2 linked regions of the Sphingobium yanoikuyae genome follow. The protein of the gene in region 1 interacts with the protein of each later gene in a pairwise test. Links are inferred from orthologs where the notes say so. Each region holds a gene or a part of one and is shown in the gene's direction. Other genes may lie near its edges.

Region 1 (12,382 bases):
GAACTCAACCTGCTCGACGGCGATGCGGTCGGCTCGTCGGGCGGGCAGCCCCGCCACGAACTGAAGGCGCGGGTCGGCTATGTGAACAATGGCATTGGCGGCCGGCTGGGCGTCGACTGGGAAAGCGGCACCCATGTCGATGGCGCCTTAGGCGGCAGTTCGCGGCTGGACTTTGCCAGCCTGGCGACCGCCAATCTGCGGCTGTTCGCCAATTTCGGCCAGATGCCCAGCCTGGTGAAGGCCCATCCCTTCCTGCGCGGCGCGCGCGTGTCGATCGGCATCGACAATATCTTCAACACCCGCCGCGACGTCACCGACGCGACCGGAGCAACCCCGGTCCGCTATCAGCCGGGCTATCTCGACCCGCTCGGCCGGACCGTGTCGGTCAGCTTCCGCAAGCTGTTCTTCTGAAAGGTCGGCCGGCCGGGCGATGTCCGGCCGGTCGCCTGTATCGCTATCCGGCCAGTGCGCGCGCCTGCGGGCGAAGCAGGGCCAGATCGATCGGGGCGGCAAATTCCACCCCCATGCGGTCCTCGCGTGACCAGCGGGTGGTCGCGTCGACGCTCTGCCCCTCCGACAGGTCGATCGCAAACTGCGTACCTTCCGGCACATTCCACAGCCCCTCGATCATCGCCCCGGTGGCGGAGATGTTGCGGATGCGGCCATTATAGACATGGCCGTCATGATGGACGGCGACCGTGCGCAGCATCGCCTTGCGCTCCGGCCGGCTCGACTGGAAACCTTCCGACCGGGCGGAGACGCCATTGGCGCGCTGTCCTTCCAGCACCTGGGCGGCGGGCATCGGCCGGCCATAGATATAGCCCTGGATATGACTGCATCCCAGTTGCCGGATCAGGTCCAGCTCGTCGCGGGTCTCGGCCCCTTCCGCCGTGGTGTCCATGCCCAGCGCCTCGGCCAGGCTGACGATCGCCTTGATGATCGCGCTGTTGCGGCTGCCCCGGATCGCGGCACCGCGCACGAAGCTCTGGTCGATCTTGATCTTGTCGAACGGCGCCTTCTTCAGATAGCCGAGCGACGAATAGCCGGTGCCGAAATCGTCGAGCGCCAGCCGCACGCCCAGCCCCTTGAGCCGGGTGAACATGGCGTCGGTGCCGTCATTGTCGTTCAGGAACACGCTTTCGGTGATTTCCAGCTCCAGCCGTTCGGGCGCCAGTTGCGCGCTCGCCAGGGCCTGCATCACGGTGGTCGGGAAACCGGGATTGGCGAACTGCATCGCCGAGACATTGACCGCAACGCGGATGCCCGCGTCCCACTGCGCCGCGTCGCGACAGGCGGTGCGCATCACCCATTCGCCGATCGGCGCGATCAGGCCGCTATCCTCCGCAATGGGGACGAACAAGGCGGGCGAGATGGCGCCGCGCACCGGATGATCCCAGCGCAGCAGCGCCTCATAGCCGGTGATGCGCTCGGTCGTCGAACTGACGATCGGCTGATAGACGAGGTGCAGGCCGTCCGCCGTCAGCGCATGGCGCAGATCCTGTTCGAGCTGGCGGCGATCCTCCGCATCGGCATGCATGTCGGCCGAATAGAAGCGATAGACGCCGCGTCCGTCGCCCTTCGCCTTGTAGAGGGCAAGGTCGGCATTGCGGATCAGGGCATCGGCGGTGACGCCATCTTCGGGGCAGAAGGAAATGCCGATCGACACGCCGATCACCACGCCCGTGCCCTCGATCGAATAAGGCTGCGACAGGGCGCTGATGATCGCCTGAGCCAGCAGGCCGAGCCGGTTGCGGTCATGGCGGCCATGCACCAGCACCTTGAACTCGTCGCCGCCCTGGCGCCCGACCAGCCCCTGATTGCCGACCACGCGCTGGAGCCGCTGGCTGACCTGACGCAGCAGCGCGTCGCCGGCCGGATGGCCGAGCGTGTCGTTGACGCTCTTGAACCGGTCGAGGTCGAGCATCATCAGCGCGCATTCGCCCTGCTTGCCGCGGGAACCCAGCACCGCCTGTTCCAGCGCCTGCAGCATCTGCACGCGGTTGGCGAGGCCGGTCAGCGAATCATATTGGGCCAGGCGCGTTACTTCCGCCTGGCTGCGCCGCATTTCGGTCAGGTCGGTGCCCGATCCGCGGAAACCGTGGAACTGGCCATATTCGTTGAACACCGGTTCGCCCGAGATCGACCACCAGCGTTCCTCGCGGGCGATCGCAGCCCGCACCGCAATGTCGGCAAAGCCGGTCCGGGCCGAGAGGTGGAAGCCGAGCGTCCGCTCGCCATCGCCCTGTTGCCGGTCACCCTGCTGGATGATGTCGGTCAGCGACCGGCCGATCAGGCTGCCCGCTTCCACGCCCAGCGGTTCGGCCAGGGTGGCGGAGATATAGGTGATGTGGCCGTGACGATCGGTTTCCCAGAACCAGCCGCGGCCGGACTGTTCATATTCCTCCAGCAGCCGGTCGGAGCGCTGCGCCTTGAGATCCTGCCGATGCTGTTCGATCGCGCGTTCGCGATCCGCCGCCGCCTGCCGCAGGGTGGCGATCGCCATCACCGCCAGGCAACTGGCCAGCAGCCCCAGATGCACCATGCCCGCATGGGCGATGCCGGCCACCAGCAGCGCCCCCATGAAATAGCTGAGCCCAAGCAGGCGCCGGTCGCCGACGATGCAGACCGCCAGCAGCGCGATCGCCATTTCCGGCACTGCGGACGGCATCGCCACGCCATTGCCCTGCGCCAGCCACAGGCTGAAGATCAGTCCCGAACAGAAGAGCGCGGGCAGCATCAGCCAGTTCTGGACATGGGGTCGCAGATTGCGGAACAGCGCCCAGCGCGGCACCAGCATCAGCAGGCCGTCGATCAGCACTACGCCGCACAGCAGGGCGCCATGTTCCGGCCGGGTGAAGGAAAGCATGCCGAGCAGCGCCGCAACGCACAGCTTGGCCAGCAGCATCAGTGGCCACAGGGCGGCGACATGGGTGAAGCTGCGCGACAGCCAGTTGGCGGCGACTTCCGTGCCGCTTTCGGCCAGACCCAGCGAAACCAGCAGGCTCGCGGTCCTGGCCGGCGCATCAGTATCTGTTTTGCGGACAATAGCCATGCCGATCGTCTAATCGACAAAGCTTGAGAAGCGATTACCCGCCGGGTCCGGGAGATTCCCTGATATTCAGCGATCTCCCGGCAAGACCCGTCAGACGCGCATCGGCATCAGCACATAGAGCGCCGGGCTGCGATCATTTTCGCGGATCAGCGTCGGTGCGGCCGCATCGGCCAGGTGCAGTTCGACGATGTCGGTGTCGATCTGGCCAAGGATGTCGAGCAGATAACGGGCGTTGAAGCCGATATCGAAGCCTTCGCCCTGGAACGCGCCGGGCACTTCTTCGGCCGCCGTGCCATTTTCCGGGCTGGTGACCGACAGGGTGATCTTGTCCTTGTCGAGGCTCATCTTGACCGCGCGGGTCTTTTCGGTGGCGATGGTCGCAACGCGGTCCACGCCTTCCTCGAAGCTACGCGGGTCGATCTTGAGCAGCTTGTCGTTCGCGGTCGGAATGACGCGGCTATAATCGGGGAAGGTGCCGTCGATCAGCTTGCTGGTCAGGATCGCGCTGCCCAGGCCAAAGCGGATCTTGCTGGCCGACAGGCTGACCTGCACCGAACCCTCGACCTCGTCGAGCAGCTTGCGCAGTTCGGCGATGCACTTGCGGGGGATGATGATGCCCGGCATGCCGTCGGCGCCGTCGGGACGCGGCACGGTGACGCGGGCCAGACGATGGCCGTCGGTCGCGGCGGCCTTGAGCACCGGCGATCCTTCGTCCGAGACGTGGAAATAGATGCCGTTCAGATAATAGCGCGTCTCTTCGGTCGAGATGGCGAAGCGCGTCTTGTCGATGATCTGCTTGAGCGTTTCGGCCGGCAGTTCGAAGCTGGTCGGCAGGTCGCCCTCGGCAATGACCGGGAAGTCGTCGCGCGGCAGGGTCGACAGGTTGAAGCGGGCGCGTCCGGCCTGGATCAGCATCTTGCCGTCGGCCGCCTGCAGCGACACCTGGCTGCCTTCGGGCAGCTTGCGGGCGATGTCGAACAGCGTGTGGGCGGAAATGGTGGTGGCGCCGGCCTGTTCGACCTGGGCCGACACGCTTTCCACGACCTGCAGGTCGAGATCGGTCGCCATCAGCTTGATCGCGCCATCCGCCGATGCCTCGATCAGCACGTTGGACAGGATCGGAATCGTGTTGCGCCGCTCGACCACCGACTGGACGTGGCTGAGGCTCTTGAGGAGCGTTGCGCGTTCGATGGTGGCCTTCATGTCCCTGTTCTGTCCGTTCTTTTTGCGTCGATGGCGAGGATTCGGTCGAATCCCGGCGGCAATGATGGATGGTCCTTCATAACCGCTATGTCGGCGGCGGCAAGCACCTCGACGCGCTTTCGAAACGAAGCCGGGCTTGCAAATGGCGATGGCTTGCGCTTTGCCCGGACCATGCGCCGCCTGCCCGCCCTGCTGATCCCGCTCGTCATCCTCGCCAGTCCGGCCATGGCGCGCGATTCGCTCGGCATTTTCGAAAGCTGGGGCGCGTTTCGCGATCCCGGCGCCGGCCAGAACGGCCCGCGCTGCTACGCCATCGCCATGCCGGTGCCGCGCCGCGCGGGCGATGCGCCCAAGGGTTTTGCCGCCGTCGGCACCTGGCCGCGCCAGCATGTCCGGGGCCAGATCCATTTCCGCCTCAGCCGGCCCCGCGCCGCCAATGCGCGGGTCTCGCTCAGCGTCGGCGACCGCCGTTTCGCGCTGGTTGCGGGCCAAGCCGACGCGTGGGCCGCCAATCCGCAGGACGATGCCGCGATCATCGCTGCGATGCGCTCCGCCAGCAGCATGAGCGTCCAATCGACATCGGCCAAGGGCGGCGCCTTTGCCGACAGCTATGCGCTGCGCGGCGCTGCCACGGCGATCGACGCGGCAGCGCTGGGCTGCGCCCGTTTACGCTGATTGCAACGCCACTTTAAAAATCCGGCAAAATCGACTATGTGCGCGGCCATGCATTCCGCCGCCAATCCCATCATGCCGATTCCCGGCCTTATCGACCCTGTGCCCGTGCCCCGCGCGGTGACGCCCCGTGAGGACGGGCGCGTCGACATGCTGGGCCTGACCCGCGCCCAGATGAAGGGCGTGCTGGAAGAAGCCGGGCTCGACCAGAAGGCCGCCAAGCTGCGTTCCAAGCAGCTGTTCCATTGGCTCTATCATCGCGGCGAGACCGATTTCGAGAAGATGACCGACCTGGCCAAGCCGATGCGGCTGTGGATGGCGGAACGCTTCATCGTCGGCCGGCCGCAGGTGGTGGAAGCGCAGGTGTCGAACGACGGCACCCGCAAATGGCTGCTCCGTTCGGACGATGGCCAGGATTATGAGATGGTCTTCATCCCCGATGCGGACCGCGGCACCCTGTGCGTGTCGAGCCAGGTCGGCTGCACGCTCAATTGCAGCTTCTGCCACACCGGCACGATGCGACTGGTCCGCAACCTGACGCCGGGCGAGATTGTCGGCCAGGTCATGCTGGCGCGCGATGCGCTGGGCGAATGGCCCAAGGGCAGCATGGCCAGCGCCAATGACGACGAGACGGACGAGGATTCGCAATATACGGCGGACGGCCGCATGCTCACCAACATCGTGATGATGGGCATGGGCGAACCGCTCTATAATTTCGATCATGTCCGCGACGCGCTCAAGCTGGTGATGGACGGCGATGGCCTGGCCCTGTCGAAGCGGCGCATCACCCTGTCGACCAGCGGCGTCGTGCCGATGATGGCGCGCGCGGCGGAAGAGATTGGCGTGAACCTGGCGGTCTCGCTCCATGCCGTGACCAAGGAAGTGCGCGACGAGCTGGTGCCGCTCAACCGCAAATATGGCATCGAGGAACTGCTCCAGGCCTGTGCCGATTATCCCAAGGCGAACAATGCCCGGCGCATCACGTTCGAATATGTGATGATCAAGGACAAGAATGACAGCGATGCCGACGCGCATGAACTGGTCCGCCTGATCCGCAAGTACAAGCTGCCGGCCAAGGTCAACCTGATCCCGTTCAACCCCTGGCCGGGCACCGACTATGAATGTTCGAGTCCCGAACGAATCCGCGCGTTCAGCACGATCGTGTTCGAGGGCGGCATCTCCGCGCCGGTGCGCACGCCGCGCGGCCGCGACATCATGGCCGCCTGTGGCCAGCTAAAGTCGGCGAGCGAGAAGAAGAGCAAGGCGGAACTCAAGCGCCTGGCCGAAGAGAAGCAAGCCGCACTCGGATAATCCGGGGACGACTGGCTGCGCGCATGCCGCGCGACGACAAGCCCCGCCCATATCGGCGGGGCTTTTCTTTTGGGGGAATGAGGATGACCGACGACGAGATCGATATGCTGGGACGCGGCTTTTGCGCCTGCACTTTGCCCAAGGCGCACTGGACCCACGGCGCCCATTTCGCGACCGCGCTGTGGCTGATCCTGCGCCGGCCCGATATTGACGCCGAAATTGACATGCCCGGCATGATCCGCCGCTACAATGAAAGCGTCGGCGGGGTGAACAGCGACACGAGCGGCTATCATGAGACCATTACCCAGGCCTCGCTGCACATGGCCCGGCAGTTGCTGGCCGGCCTGCCCGCCGATGTGACGCCGGCCGCAGCCTATGCCGCGCTGATGGCGTCGCCGCTGGGCGACAAGGACTGGCCCTTCGCCTACTGGACGCGCGAGACGCTGATGAGCCCGGCCGCGCGCCGGGCCTGGCTCGCGCCCGATCGGACGCCGCTGCCGACATAAAAAAAGGGCGGCCCGAACGGACCGCCCTTCCCCATATTCCGATCGAGAGGGATCAGAAACGGAAGCCGATGCCGACGACGCCAGCGTCACGGCCACCGAAATTATCTTCATACTCGGTGCGCTGATATTCGGCCGAGATGTAGGTGTTCGGGGTCACCGAATATTCCAGGCCACCGCCGTAACGCACGCCTTCCAGCGAGGTGTGGGCGCCAGCGGCTTCGATGCGGCTCGAAGCGTAGCCGACCTTGCCGAACGCCAGGATCTGCGGGGTCACGACATAGCCGAGACGGACCGAAGCGGCGAGGTCGCGGCTGGCGTCGAAGCCCTGGCCGTCGACGGTCGAGTCACCGAACGACACTTCCGGACCGAAGGTCACGCGGTTGGCAACGGCGAGGTCGTAGCCGGCGGTCACGCCGTAGCTGAAACCGTCTTCGCCCTGCGCCTTGTCAAAGCCCATGGTGACGCCAGCGCGCGGACCGGTGAACGGCGCAGCATCCTGAGCGAAAGCGGGGGCCGAAACAGCGGCGGCAGCAGCAATCGCTGCGAAAATCACAGTCTTCATAAAGTCCTCGATATTTATTATGACGCTACGACTTAATTGTTCATCTAGCGTTCAGGTTTAATGCTAGGAAAATATGAAATAGAGTCACACTTCCTCCTGCTTATTCTTCTCCGACACTTCGGAAAGGAACTGCCCCCTCTGCATCATGAGAGCGCAGTGGCCATCTAGGATCGCCAAACTCACTTGCAAAGGGGCAAGGCCTTTATTTCAATCAATTTCAGGGCTTGTGTTGCAAAAGTGTGACAACGCGCCTGCAGCACGACCGGCCGCAAAAAGGGGACGGCCCGACCGCCGCCCCCTTCGCGAAAGCCCCGGTTTCCGGGCGATCAGAAGCGCAGGCCGATGCCCGTCACCAACTGGTGGCGCGACACGCCTGCCTCATAATCGGAATAGCGATATTCGCCCTTGAGGAAGAGCTTTTCGGCGATCCGATATTCCAGACCCGCGCCCAGCCGCAGCCCGTCGCCATTGTCGCCGCCGCGGATCAGGCCGCCTTCGCCGTCACTGGCTTCATATTCCATCCGGGCATTGCTGTAGCCCGCCTTCACATAGGCGAGCGCCTTGCTGCCGAGCGGCACGCCGATCCGCCCGCCGACATAAAGATCGCGATGGGTTTCGCTCTTGCCGCCGGCGACATGCAGGCGGGTGGTGGAATCGGAAATTTCGCCCTCGATGCCGAGGATCAGGCCGCCCCGGGCAAAATCATAACCGGCATTGAGGCCATAGAGCAGACCGTCGGCCGATTTGACGCCCTTGGCATCGACCACATCATAGCCGGTGATGATTTCGGCATGGGCACCCGTGAAAGGGGCATAATCCTGCGCAAAGGCAGGCGCCGAAACAAAACATAGCACAGCCGAAGCGATAAAAAACGTGATACTCTTCATATTACCCATCCAATATCTGCGTCGAAGCGCCGAAAATCGTGACAGGCGACCTTGTTTATACTCCCGTTTCGTGGAGGAATTTTATCAATTCAAATTTCTGTACGAAAATTCTTTGAAGTCGACTTCATCAGTCCCTTGCAGGGCCAGCCGTTGATCGCAATCGCACGGCGCGCACCATGGCCATTCGACCAACGACAGGCCTGGACATGCGAACGACCGCGATGCGGCTGGATATTTCGACAAAAGACAATAGGGTCATGGCCATGGAGCCGCCTTACGCCCCAGGGGACATGGTCCGCCGCCACCGCCTGATGACCCGGCTGTGGCACTGGCTGAATGCGCTGCTGCTCTATATCCTCTTCACCTCTGGCCTTGGCATCTTCAACGCCCATCCCCGCCTCTATTGGGGGCACTATGGCGCCAATTTCGACCATGCCTGGCTGGAGCTGGACCGGTTCCCCGGCTGGATCACCCTGCCCGCCCTCTATAATCTGGCGCTGTCCCGCCATTGGCACCTGACCGCCGCGCCGATCTTCGCCTTCGCGCTGCTTTTCTACATGATCTGGAGTCTGGCCGGCGGCCATATCGCCCGCGACCTGGCCTTTCGCCGGGGCGAACTGGCGCCGCGCCATGTCTGGCAGGACATAAGGGACCATGCCCGGCTGCGCTTCCCCACCGGCGCCGCGGCGCTGCGCTACAATGTGCTGCAGAAGGCGAGCTATATCGCGGTCATCTTCATCGCCCTGCCGCTGCTGATCCTGACCGGCCTTACCATGTCGCCCGGCATGAACGCCGCCTGGCCCTGGCTGGTCGACCTGTTCGGCGGACGCCAGTCGGCGCGATCGATCCATTTCCTGGCCGCTTTCGCGCTGGTCGCCTTCTTCCTGGTCCATATGCTGATGGTGCTGCTGGCCGGCCCCGTGAACGAGATAGGATCGATGATCACCGGCCGATATCGCCTCCCTAAGGACCGGCCATGATCCTGACCCGCCGCACCCTACTGCTGGGCGCGACCGCGACGCTGGCGGGATGCGACCGGATCGCGCGCCAGCCGCTGGCCCGCGACATCCTCTTTTCCGCCGACAATTTTCATCAATGGGCGCAGCGCACAATCATGGCGCGCGACGCACTGGCGCAGGAATTCCGACCGGAGCAGATTTCGCCTTTATTCCGCGCGAACGGCACCGCCAACCCCAACACCCCGGCCTACAAGGCGCTGTGGCGCAGCGGCTTTGCCGACTGGCGGCTGCGCGTCGACGGACTGGTCGCCCGCCCCCTGTCGCTTTCGCTGTCGCAATTGCACGCCCTGCCCCATCGCGAGCAGATCACCCGCCATGACTGTGTCGAGGGGTGGAGCGCGATCGGCAAGTGGCGCGGCGTGCCGTTGAAGCTGCTGCTCGACGGCGCGGGGCTGCGCGATCGCGCGCGCTATATCGTGTTCCACTGCGCCGACGACATGGGCGGCGGCACCGCTTATTATGAGAGCATCGACCTGATCGATGCCTTCCATCCCCAGACCATCCTGGCCTTCGCGCTCAACGACCGGCCGCTCAGCGTCGCCAATGGCGCGCCGCTGCGGCTGCGGGTGGAGCGGCAACTGGGTTATAAACAGGCCAAATATCTGATGCGGATCGAGGCGGTCGAGAGCCTATTGTCCATCGGTCGGGGCAAGGGCGGTTTTTGGGAAGACCGCGCCAATTATGATTGGTATGCAGGTATTTGACGGCCGCGTAACGAGAAGGACCAGCCTGCTCCATGAAGATTTTCGACCGCGTTCTGAGACGTCTTGTCACCAAGGGTCAGTTGACCGTTTTCTATGCCGATGGCCGTAGCGTTACCGTCGGTTCGCCCGATCCCGACCTGCCCCCGCTGGCGCTGCGCTTCCTCGACAAGCGCGTGCCCCTCGACATCGTCAAGGATCCGCGCCTGGGCATGGCCGAGGCCTATATCGATGGCCGGGTGGCGATCGAAGGCGGCGGCATCATGGAGTTCGTGTCCATGATCCGCCAGAACAACGCCTGGGAAAATGGCAAGTCGATCGACGCCAAGGGGCCGGTGCAGCGCGCGCTGAAGACGGTGCGCCGCAAGCTGTGGAAGGCCAATCATCGCAGCCGGTCCAAGGCCAATGTCGCCCATCATTATGACCTGTCGGGCGCGCTCTACGCCCTCTTCCTCGACCGTGACCGGCAATATAGCTGCGCCTATTTCCCCGATGCGGAGAATGAGGCGGGGATCAGCCTGGAACAGGCGCAGGAAGACAAGAAGGCGCATATCGCCGCCAAGCTCTACCTGAAGCCGGGCATGAAGGTGCTGGACATTGGCTGCGGCTGGGGCGGCATGGCGCTGTATCTGCACAAGCATTTCGGTGTCGACGTCACCGGCATCACCCTGTCGGAAGAGCAGTTGAAGGTCGCGCGCCAGCGGGCGATCGACGCCGGCGTGGCCGACCATGTGCGGTTCGAGCTGATCGACTATCGCGACATTGAAGGGCCGTTCGACCGGATCGTGTCGGTCGGCATGTTCGAACATGTCGGCACCGCCGACTATCGCGTCTTCTACAACAAGTGCCGCGACCTGCTGACACCCGACGGCGTGATGCTGATCCACACCATCGGCCGGGTCGATGGCCCCGGCATCACCGATACCTTCACCACCAAATATATCTTCCCCGGCGGCTATATCCCCGCTTTGTCGGAAATGGTGGCAGGCAGCGAAGGCACGCGGCTGATGATCACCGACGTGGAGGTGCTGCGCATCCATTATGGCCTCACCATCCGCGACTGGTACAAGCGGACCATGGCGCACAAGGCGGATATCGTCGCCCTCTATGACGAGCGCTTCTTCCGCCTGTGGACCTTCTATCTGGCGGGCGCAGCGACCGTGTTCGAACATGGGTCGATGGTCAATTTCCAGGTCCAATATGTGCGCGACCGCCGCGCCTTGCCGATCACCCGCGACTATATGATCGAGGCAGAGACGGCGCTGCGCGGACGCTGAAACACCGCCGCGCACCGATGATGCGAGGCAGAATTGCGACCGCCCGGGCGGGCTGAACAAAGCCTGTCAGCCCCGTTCCCGGACGGTTCAGTGACCGGCCCCCATTCTCCTCCCTACGTCCCCGCGCTGCCCCGGCAGCCGGGCCGGACAGAGGAGAAGCAAGATGAAATTCCTGTGGAAAAGCGCCGCGATGCTGGGCCTGGCCATGGCCGGCATCGCCGCCACGAGCGCGCCTGCCCAGGCGCAGCATTATCGCAGCGACGGCTGGCGCGGCGATCGCGATGGCCGCTGGGATGGCCGGCGCCATTGGGACAATCGCCGCTGGGACGACCGCCGTCGCTGGCGCGGCGACCGGCGCTATTATGACGGACGACGCGGCTATCATCGCTCCGCCTATCGCCAGCGCTGCTGGGACGAATGGCGTTATAATGCCTATCGCGACCGTCGGGTCCGGGTCCGCATCTGCCGCTGATCCCGCCTGACCAAATCCATATCGCGGCCCGCCCCGATTGAACCCGAGGGCGGGTTGCGGCATTTCTGTGCCCATGAGCGATCCTACACCCGTCATCCAGAGCCTGTTGTCGGGCCTGCCGATCCTGCTTCTCCACCTCGCCTGCGCCACCCTGGTCTGGGCGGCCGCCATGGCGGTCTATATGTGGATAACCCCGCACGACGAGTTCAAGCTGATCCGCGCCGGCAATGAGGCGGCCGCCATTTCGCTCGGCGGCGCATCCGTCGGCCTCGCCGTGCCGCTGGCCTTCTGCCTCGCCGGATCGGTGAATGTCTGGGATGTCGTCATCTGGGGCAGCGTCACGCTGGTGCTGCAACTGATCGCCTTTCGCCTGGTCGACCTGTTGCTGGGATCGCTGTCGGGCCGGATCGAGGCGAATGAGCGTTCCGCCGCGATCTTCCTGGCGATGATGAAGGCCGCGGTCGCCTGCCTGACGGCTGCGGCCGTGGCAGGCTGACGCGATGGGGCGTGGGGGCTGTGGCTGCCTGCCCTGGCTGCTGGGCCTGATCCTGCTGCTCGCCTGGCTGGGCGAGATGCAGGCACCGTCCTTGCAGGTCGAACAATATGATCCCCGCTCGCCCCGCCGCCCGCTGCCGCGCGGGGGCGAGGAACAATATATTATCGAGGATCGGCCCGGCGGCCCGGCCGACGCCATGGGCACGGCCTTTGCCGTCGATCGCA
Region 2 (9,146 bases), 1.9 Mb from region 1 along the record:
CGGCGTGCCGGGCGTGGTCGTGCGCCTGGGCAAGCCCTTCGCCAGGGTGGAGGCGCTGGATGCCACGACGCTGGTCTGCGGCGGTGGTGCGTCGGGCATCCTCGTCTCCTCGACCGCGCGGGACGCGGGGATTGCGGGTCTCGAATTTCTCCGCTCCATCCCCGGCACGGTCGGCGGCTTCGTGCGGATGAACGGCGGCGCCTATGGCCGCGAGACCGCGGACATATTGGTCGAATGCGAGGTGGTGCTGCGCTCGGGCGAGCAGGTGACCTTGCTCGCCAGTGACCTCCATTACAGCTATCGCCATTCCAACATGGTCGACGGCGCGGTTGTCGTGTCGGCCACCTTCCGGGGCGAACCCGGCGATCCGGCCGCGATCCAGGCGGAAATGGACCGCATCGCCACCGCGCGCGAGGAAAGCCAGCCGCTGCGCAGCAAGACCGGCGGATCGACCTTCAAGAATCCGGACGGGCACAAGGCCTGGGCACTGGTCGATGAAGCGGGCTGTCGCGGCCTCGCGCTGGGCGGCGCGCAGGTGAGCGAGAAGCACACCAACTTCCTGCTCAACACCGGCGATGCTACCAGCGCCGACATCGAAGCGCTGGGCGAGGAAGTCCGCCGCCGCGTCAAGGAAAAGAGCGGCGTCGAACTGGAATGGGAAATCCAGCGTGTGGGGTTGGCGAAGTGAGCGATCGGCCTCTGAACGACTACGAGACCCGCATCCTTGCGAATGTTCGCGATCATGGATGCCATGTGGTGTCGGTTTTTGATTCCGAGGATGATGCGAAGTCGTTCGTCTATTCCGTTGGGTTTTGGGAAAGCGTTGGCCAGCCCGAGGTAATCATTCTCGGTTTGCCGGCGCAAATGGGGGCATTTGCTGTCAACGAAACCTATCGGCAGTGCAAAGCAGGCTTGCAGCTGGCCGATGGCCAACTGATTGAAGGTTTGCTTGACGGTTATGATGTGACCTGCATGGCTCGCGCGGTGGATCGCCAGCATTTGATCCCCGATTATCTGAATTCCGCGCTCTGGTATCACAATTTCCGCACCGGGCAGCCGCTTGATGCCGTCTATCAACTGGTTTGGACCTATGAAGGGCGATGGCCCTGGGATGAGGCGGCACCCGTCGAACTCCTTGAAGATCAGCCTTTACTCTATTCGGGGAAATTTCATTGACTCTTAAACCGCTTCATGTCGCCGTATTGATGGGCGGCTGGTCGGCGGAGCGGCCGGTGTCGCTGTCGAGCGGCGAGGGCGTGGCCAAGGCGCTGGAATCGCGCGGGCATCGGGTCACGCGGATCGACATGGATCGCGACGTCGCCGCGCGCCTGGCCGAAACCAAGGCGGACGTGGTGTTCAACGCGCTGCATGGCGTGCCGGGCGAGGATGGCACGGTGCAGGGCATGATGGACCTGATGGGCCTCACCTACACCCATAGCGGTCTTGCCACCTCGGTCATCGCGATCGACAAGCAACTGACCAAGCAGGCGCTGCTGCCGCACGGCATCCCCATGCCCGGCGGACATATCGTGGCGAGCGAGAGCCTCTATGCCGGCGATCCGCTGCCGCGCCCCTATGTTCTGAAGCCCGTCAATGAGGGCAGCTCGGTCGGCGTGGCGATCGTCACGGCCGAGGGCAATTATGGCAATCCCATCGCCCGTGACAGCGTCGGCCCCTGGCAGGAATTTCCCGAGCTTTTGGCCGAACCCTATATTCGCGGGCGCGAGCTGACCACCGCCGTGCTGGGCGATGAGGCGCTGCTCGTCACCGAGCTGCGCCCCAAGAGCGGCTTCTATGATTTCGACGCCAAATATACCGACGGCATGACCGAACATGTCTGCCCGGCAGAGATACCGGACGACATTACCGAAGCATGCAAGGCGATCGCGCTCAAGGCGCACCAGCTGCTCGGCTGCAAGGGCGCGTCGCGCTCCGACTTCCGCTGGGACGACAGCCAGGGCGTCGAGGGGCTTTACCTGCTGGAGGTCAATACCCAGCCAGGCATGACTCCCTTGAGCCTGGTGCCGGAACAGGCGAAAAAGCTGGGTATCGAATATGCCGAGCTGGTCGAGCGGATCTGCGAGGAAGCATTGACGAGGGGGCCGAACATGGGGGCTGGCAATGGCTGAGGCACGGATCCGGCGCGGCGGCACGGCGCGGCTGAGCACGGCGCGGGGCAAGGTGCGCGCCAAGGCCGGATCGGGCCGTGGCCGCCAGCTCAAGCGCCAGTCCTCGTTCGATCGGCTGCTCGAACTGCTGCCGATCAGCGAGGATACGCTCCAGAAGCTGGCGACCTGGGCCATCTTCGCGATCTTCGGTGGCATAGCGATCGCCATCGCCATCTATGCGGGGCTGCCCGACATGGCGCGCCAGCAGGCGGCAAGCCTGGCCGCGCGCGCCGGTTTCGAGGTGGAGAAGGTCGAGGTGCGCGGTGTCGAGCGCATGGACGAGATGCCGGTCTATAATATCGCGCTCGGCCAGGTCGATCGCTCGATGCTCTCGCTCGACCTGCCCAAGGTGCGGCAGGAAATGCTGAAGCTCGGCTGGGTCAAGGATGCGCGCATTTCCCGCCGCCTGCCCGACACGCTGGTCGTCGATATCGTTGAGCGTGATCCGGTCGCGGTGTGGCAGCATGACGGGCAACTGCATCTGATCGATGTGGCGGGCGTGGTGCTGCAATCGGTGTCGGCCGGGGCGATGCCCGACCTGCCGCTGGTGGTCGGCCCCAACGCCAATCTCCAGACCGCCGGCCTCAACAAGCTGATGGAAAGCGCGCCTGCGCTCAAGCCGATGCTGGCTGGCGCGACCTGGGTCGGGAACCGTCGCTGGGATCTGCGCTTTCAGTCGGGGGAGACGCTGTCGCTGCCTGAGGGCGAACAGACATCGGCGGCAGCGCTGGTGAATTTCGCGCGCATGGATGGCGTCAACCGGCTGCTCGGCCGGGGCATCGTCAAGTTCGACATGCGTGATCCCGATCGTTTCGTGCTGCGTCTGCCGCAGGGCCAGACCAGCGATAAGCCGGCAGCGGCGGACGCCAAGGCGGAAAAGACCGCAAGTGCGCCTGCTGCGGGCGAGGAAGGCTAAGTCATGGCACAGCCCAAGGTCGAAAAGCTCATCACCGCGATCGATATCGGATCGTGGAAGGTGTCCGCGCTGATCGCGGGGCGCACCGATACGGGTGAGCTGGCGATCCTGGGCACCGGCCAGCGCGAGAGCCGGGGCGTGCGCCGCGGCTTCATCGCCGACATGGAGCGCACCGAACTGGCCGTGCGCGAGACGGTGGAACAGGCCGAGCGTGTCGCCGGCACCAATATCGAGGATGTCTGGGTCAGCTTCTCGGGCGGCAGCCTGGTCAGCGACGTCGTCACGGTCGAGCGCGACATGGGCGGCTATCGCGTCGAGCAGCCGGACATCGATGATCTGCTGACCACCGGCCAGCAGGGCATCGACCCCGATGGCCGCATCATCCTGCACGCCCAGCCGACCTGCTTCACCATCAATGGCAAGGTGCCGGTGAAGAAGCCGCTGGGCATGCATGCCGATCTGCTGGGCGTCGACATCCATGTCGTGCTGGCGGATGGCGCGCCGCTCGCCAATCTCGACCTGTGCGTCCGTGGCGCCTATCTGAACGTCAATTCGATCGTCGCTTCGCCGATCGCGACCGGGCTTGCCTGCCTGTCCGAAGAGGAACGCGACCTGGGCGTGGCGCTGGTCGAGATGGGGGCAGGGGTCACCAATGTCTCGCTCTATGCCGGCGGCATGCTGGTGGGGCTGCATTCGATCCCGATGGGCGCGTCCGACATTACCGATGATATCGCTTCGGCCTTCGGCATTCGCCGCAGCCAGGCGGAGCGGATCAAATGCTTCTATGGTTCGGCGATGCAGAACCGCCGCGACTTCCGCGAGATGATCGAGATAGCGACGCCCCATGGCGATGTCGCCATTCCGGGGCAGAGCGCCGGCCCCAATGCGGAAGGCGGCAAGATCACGCGCGCGGCGCTGGTCGGCGTCATCTGCGAACGACTGAACCAGATCATGGCGGAAGTGAATGCGGCGCTGGCCGGCATGGGCTTCAACAGCACCGGGCGCCAGGTCGTGCTGACCGGTGGTGGCGCGGAGATGAAGGGCATTGCCGACTATGCGCAAGGTGCGCTGGGGCGTGCGGTGCGGGTCGGTCGCCCGCGTGGCTTGTCAGCCATGCCCGAAGCGCATAGTGGCCCGGCCTTCGCTACTTTGGCCGGATTGGCGCTTTACGGCGCTTCAAACCCGGTTGATCTTAGGGCGATGGCGCCTGCGCCGCAAACCGTGCATCGTCTGGGCGCCCCGCAATGGTGGCAGCGCATGATGCGGGCGATGCGGACGAATTACTGAGCGAATTTGAACGAAAACGAAAATAGCAGGTGAAATACTCTATTTTCTGGTGTTAACAATTGATGACGGTTGTCACTTCCTGACGAGGAAGCTGAGGGAGCAAAGTATATGAGCATCGAGATCAGCCCGCCGCATGTGGACGAATTGAAGCCACGCATTGCGGTGATAGGCGTTGGCGGTGCAGGCGGTAACGCCATCGCGAACATGATCGCGGCCAGCGTAGAGGGCGTCGACTTCATCGTCGCCAATACCGACGCGCAGGCGCTGAACGCCTCGCCGGCCGAACGGCGCATCCAGCTTGGCCCGCAGATCACCGAGGGTCTGGGCGCCGGTTCGCGTCCCGAAATCGGTCGCGCGGCTGCGGAAGAAACCATCATCACCGTCGAACAGGCGCTGGAAGGCGCCCATATGTGCTTCATCACCGCCGGCATGGGCGGCGGCACCGGCACCGGCGCGGCCCCGGTCATTGCCAAGGCTGCGCGTGAAAAGGGCATCCTGACCGTCGGCGTCGTGACCAAGCCCTTCACCTTCGAGGGCAATCGCCGCATGAAGTCGGCGGAAAGCGGCATCGACGAGCTGCAGAAGCATGTCGACACGCTGATCGTCATCCCGAACCAGAATCTGTTCCTGATCGCCAACCCGAACACGACCTTCAAGGAAGCGTTCCAGATGGCGGACGAGGTGCTGCAGCAGGGCGTGCGCTCGATCACCGACCTGATGATCATGCCGGGCCTCATCAACCTCGACTTTGCCGACGTCCGTTCGGTGATGGGCGAAATGGGCAAGGCGATGATGGGCACCGGCGAAGCGGAAGGCGACGGCCGTGCGCTCCAAGCCGCGGAAAAGGCGATCGCCAACCCGCTGCTCGACGGCGTGTCGATGCGCGGCGCCAAGGGCGTGATCGTGTCGATCGTCGGCGGCGACGACATGCGCCTGATGGAAGTCGACGAAGCGGCCAACCATATCCGCGAACTGGTCGATCCCGATGCGAACATCATCTGGGGCAGCGCCTTCAACGACAATCTGAACGGCAAGATCCGCGTGTCGGTCGTCGCGACCGGCATCGACAATGAAGTCGGCAGCCAGGCCGCACCTCTGACCCAGCCGTTCAGCTTCGCCAGCCGTCCGGCCGTCGCCGTGCCGCAGGCGCCGCGCCCGGCACCGGTGGCCGCACCCGCCCCGGCCGCGCCGGTCGCTGCTGTGCCGGCCCCGGTTGCCGCGCCTGAGCCCGAAGCGCTGGAACTGGACGTGCCCGAAGCCCCGGCGCCCGCGCCGATCGCTGCGCCTGCCGCCGAAAAGGCGCCGCCGGCCTTCGCACCTGCGCGTCCCGCCGCCGTCTTCTCCGACGAGGATCCCTCGCAGGACGAACTGCTGCTCGGCGCCGAAGCGGCCGAACCGACCGCACCGGAAGCCGCGCCCAAGCCCGCCCAGCCGGCGCCGCGCGTCGCGACCGGTGGCACGCTGTTCGAGCGTATGGCGGGCCTTACCCGTGGCAGCGAAAAGGCACCGGGCACCGAAGAAGGCACGCAGGGTCTGGATATCCCGCGCTTCCTCAACCGCCAGAACAACCAGTAAGGCCAGCGTGCGGGCACAGGCCCGCACCGGCCTGCCAAAGGCGCGCCGTCGGTCGCTTCGGGCGACCCGGCGCGCTTTTTTGTGCAGGTCATTTCCCATTGCTTCCGCGATCCGCTAAGGGGGCCATGTGACACGATCTCATCTATGGATTCTCGGCAGCCTGCTTCTTGCGACGGCTGCGCAGGCGCAAACCGACCAGGCCGATCTGGTCCGGCCCTCGGGCGCCGCGGACCTCAACAATAATCTGGCGAAGCTGGCTACCAATCCGCGGGATTTCAACGCGTTGGTGGGGGCGGGCGAAGCCGCGCTGGAGCTGGACGATGCCCGCGCGGCCGCCGGTTTCTTTGCCCGCGCCGATGCGATCCAGCCCAATAATGGACGCACCAAGGCGGGCCTGGGCCGGGTCATGCTGAAGATGCAGAACCCGGCCGAAGCGCTGCGTCTGTTCGACCAAGCGACCCGTGCCGGCTATCCCGAAGCGACCATCCAGGGCGACCGTGGCCTTGCGCGCGACATGACCGGCGACCAGGCCGGGGCGCAGCGCGATTATCATGCCGCCCTGCAACGCACCCCGGACGAGGCCGAACTGGTGCGCCGCTATGCCGCCTCGCTCGGTATTTCGGGACAGGTGGATGCCGCCGACAAGGTGTTGCAGCCGCTGCTCTACAAGAGTGACCGGGCGGCGTGGCGCTATAATGCCTTCATCCTGGCGATGAACAACCGCCAGGCCGAGGCCAAGAAGGTGGTCGACCAGACCATGCCCGCCCAGCTGGCGAGCGCCATCACCCCCTATATGCAGAAAATGCCCTATCTGACGGCGGCGCAGAAGGCGGCTGCGGTCCATTTCGGCCATTTCCCGCAGGTGGTCGCGACCAGCATCACGCCGATCGTGCCGACCCCGCCGGCGCCGGGCATCCAACTGGCGTCGCGCGACGCCGCACCTGCCGCCGTCGCCTCGACCGCGCCGGCCCAGGGGGATCGCCGCACGACCCGCAACGGCAGTGGCCGGCAGCGCGGTACGTCGCTGGCCCGCGCGCCGCTCGGCACGCCCCCCTCTAGCCAGTCCCGCGCCCGCCAGCCTACTGCCAGCCAGCCTGCCGCCAGCCAGCCCGCGCCGACACAGGGCCGGACGCAGCTTGCCGCACAGGCCACGCAGCCCACTGCCCCTACGCCGACGCCCGCGCCCGCAACCGTCCAGCCGCTGCCCGCCGACACGCGCGGCCGCCAGCCGGTCGTCCAGCCGACGCCGAGCCAGAGCGCCCGTGCCGAGATGGTACAGCCGGTGCCCGGTCAGACGACGGCGCCAACCCCAGCCCCGGCACCAACTCCCGCCCCGGTCCGCAGCGCCTCCGCCGATGTGCAGGGGCCGCCGGCGCCGGGTCTCGACGCGCTGGACGGCGGCGCGCCGCGCTCCACCGCGCCGGCGCCGACCACCGGCCAGCCAAGCGCCGCCTCGCAGCTCAATTCGAGCGCGCTTGCCCAGGCGTCGAGCGTGACCCCGCCCGCGCCGCAGGGCACGCCGCCCGCGGAGACGCCATCGGCGCCGGTCGCCACCGAATTCACGCCGCCGGCCGACAGTGCCGTGTCGCAGCCGTCGCCGGAGGAGACCCGGAGCCTGGCCGACATCATCCACGCCATCGACGTGCCCGACAGCGAGCGCCGCTCGAACGTGGTCGCGGTCGACCTGGCCGAAGTCGAGAAGCTGCAGGCCGCCCGCCGCGCCGCGCGTCAGGCCGAAGCCGACAAGGCGAAGAAGGCGGCCGCCGCCAAGGCCAAGGCGGAAGCCGATGCCAAGGCGAAGAAGGAAGCCGAGGAAAAGAAGCGGCTGGCCGCCAATCCCGCGCGCAACTGGGTGCAGATCGGCACCGGGCAGAAGAGCGCACTGGCCTTCACCTTCAAGCGCTTGCAGGGCAAATATGACGCGGTCGCGCCGCAGGATGGCTGGAGCGCAAGCTGGGGCCAGACCTCGCGCCTGCTGATCGGTCCCTTTGCCAGCTTCACCCGCGCCAGGGCGGTCGAGGCGGACCTCAAGAAGGCCGGCGCCGATGCCTTCGCCTGGCAGAGCGACGCGGGCGAGGTGGTCGAAAAGCTGGGCAGCAAATAAGGGGTTCGCATGACGATGCTCGCATCCTACGCCTCTCAGCCCGACCAGAGCCGGGGACGGCTCCATGCCGAACCGGGCGGCGAGATGCGCGGCCCGCGCGATATGTTCCAGCGCGACCGCGACCGTATCATCCATTCGATCTCCTTCCGTCGGCTGCGGCACAAGACGCAGGTGTTCGTGTCGCCCGACGGCGATCATTATCGCGTGCGCATGACCCACAGCCTGGAGGTGGCGCAGATCGGCCGCGCCATCGCCCGCACGCTCGCCCTCAACGAGGATCTGACCGAGGCCCTGTGCCTGGCCCATGATATCGGCCATCCGCCCTTCGGCCATGCCGGCGAAGATGCGCTGGAAGCGGCGCTGGAGGATCATGGCGGCTTCGATCATAATGCGCACACGCTGCGCACGCTGATGCTGCTGGATTCGCCCTATCCGCGCTTTCGCGGCCTCAATTTGAGCTGGGAAATGCTGGAGGGGCTGGCCAAGCATAATGGCCCGGTGACGAAGCCGGGCTGGGCGATGCGGGAGCTGGACGCGCTGTTCCCGCTTGATCTCACCAGCCATGCCTCGCTGGAGGCGCAACTGGCGGCGCTGTCGGACGATATCGCCTATGACAATCACGACATTGACGATGGCCTGCGCGCCGGGCTGCTGAGCCTGGAACAGCTTTTGACGGTGCCGCTGGTGCGCCATTGCTGGGATCGGGTGACTACCCGCTATCCCGACGTGCCGCAGGACCGGCTGCTGCGCGAACTGGTGCGCGAACAGATTGGCGTGATGGCCAATGACCTGCTCACCACCACCCGCGCCAATATCGCGGCCGCCGGGGTGGAAACGGTCGCCGATGTCCGCGCGCTGGGCCGCACGCTGGTTGCCTTCTCGCCCGAACTGGCGGCGCAGGAACGCGAACTGAAGCGCTTCATGTATGCGACCCTCTATCATCACCCCGACCAGCTGGCCGCCGCCGACCGGGCGCGGGTGATCGTGATGGACCTGTTCCGCGCCTATCTGGCCGACCCCGCGCTGATGCCGCCCGAATGGCGCGACGAATGCGCGCTGGAGGAACCAACCCGCAGCCGCCACATCGCCGACTTCA

Evidence for each region.
Region 2: the proteins of rlmN (region 1) and ftsZ interact in binary tests that used the Escherichia coli proteins (3 or more experiments, as listed by UniProt). The link is inferred for Sphingobium yanoikuyae from one-to-one orthologs.

Annotation. Positions count from the first base shown.
Region 1 is NZ_CP139979.1:4,832,021-4,844,402, reverse strand. The notes cover bases 4,138-7,108. They hold rlmN (23S rRNA (adenine(2503)-C(2))-methyltransferase RlmN), read left to right. Parts: upstream 4,138-4,978; coding sequence 4,979-6,238; downstream 6,239-7,108. Other genes in these bases: U0025_RS22525 (outer membrane protein), read right to left, coding at 6,797-7,108; U0025_RS22530 (hypothetical protein), read left to right, coding at 6,322-6,744; U0025_RS22540 (hypothetical protein), read left to right, coding at 4,427-4,930; dnaN (DNA polymerase III subunit beta), read right to left, coding at 4,138-4,255. Outside these bases: U0025_RS22555 (TonB-dependent receptor), read left to right, coding at 1-411; U0025_RS22550 (EAL domain-containing protein), read right to left, coding at 455-3,052; more of dnaN, read right to left, coding at 3,143-4,137; more of U0025_RS22525, read right to left, coding at 7,109-7,306; U0025_RS22520 (outer membrane protein), read right to left, coding at 7,633-8,193; U0025_RS22515 (cytochrome b/b6 domain-containing protein), read left to right, coding at 8,484-9,173; U0025_RS22510 (molybdopterin-binding protein), read left to right, coding at 9,170-9,916; U0025_RS22505 (SAM-dependent methyltransferase), read left to right, coding at 9,949-11,190; U0025_RS22500 (hypothetical protein), read left to right, coding at 11,354-11,662; U0025_RS22495 (DUF350 domain-containing protein), read left to right, coding at 11,736-12,158; U0025_RS22490 (S1 family peptidase), read left to right, coding at 12,163-12,382.
Region 2 is NZ_CP139979.1:2,955,644-2,964,789, reverse strand. What follows is about bases 3,856-6,712. They hold ftsZ (cell division protein FtsZ), read left to right. Parts: upstream 3,856-4,479; coding sequence 4,480-5,946; downstream 5,947-6,712. Other genes in these bases: U0025_RS13635 (tetratricopeptide repeat protein), read left to right, coding at 6,074-6,712; ftsA (cell division protein FtsA), read left to right, coding at 3,856-4,371. Outside these bases: murB (UDP-N-acetylmuramate dehydrogenase), read left to right, coding at 1-688; U0025_RS13660 (DUF4262 domain-containing protein), read left to right, coding at 685-1,176; U0025_RS13655 (D-alanine--D-alanine ligase), read left to right, coding at 1,173-2,129; U0025_RS13650 (cell division protein FtsQ/DivIB), read left to right, coding at 2,122-3,084; more of ftsA, read left to right, coding at 3,088-3,855; more of U0025_RS13635, read left to right, coding at 6,713-8,050; U0025_RS13630 (deoxyguanosinetriphosphate triphosphohydrolase), read left to right, coding at 8,060-9,146. UniProt on the Escherichia coli protein: Essential cell division protein that forms a contractile ring structure (Z ring) at the future cell division site. The regulation of the ring assembly controls the timing and the location of cell division.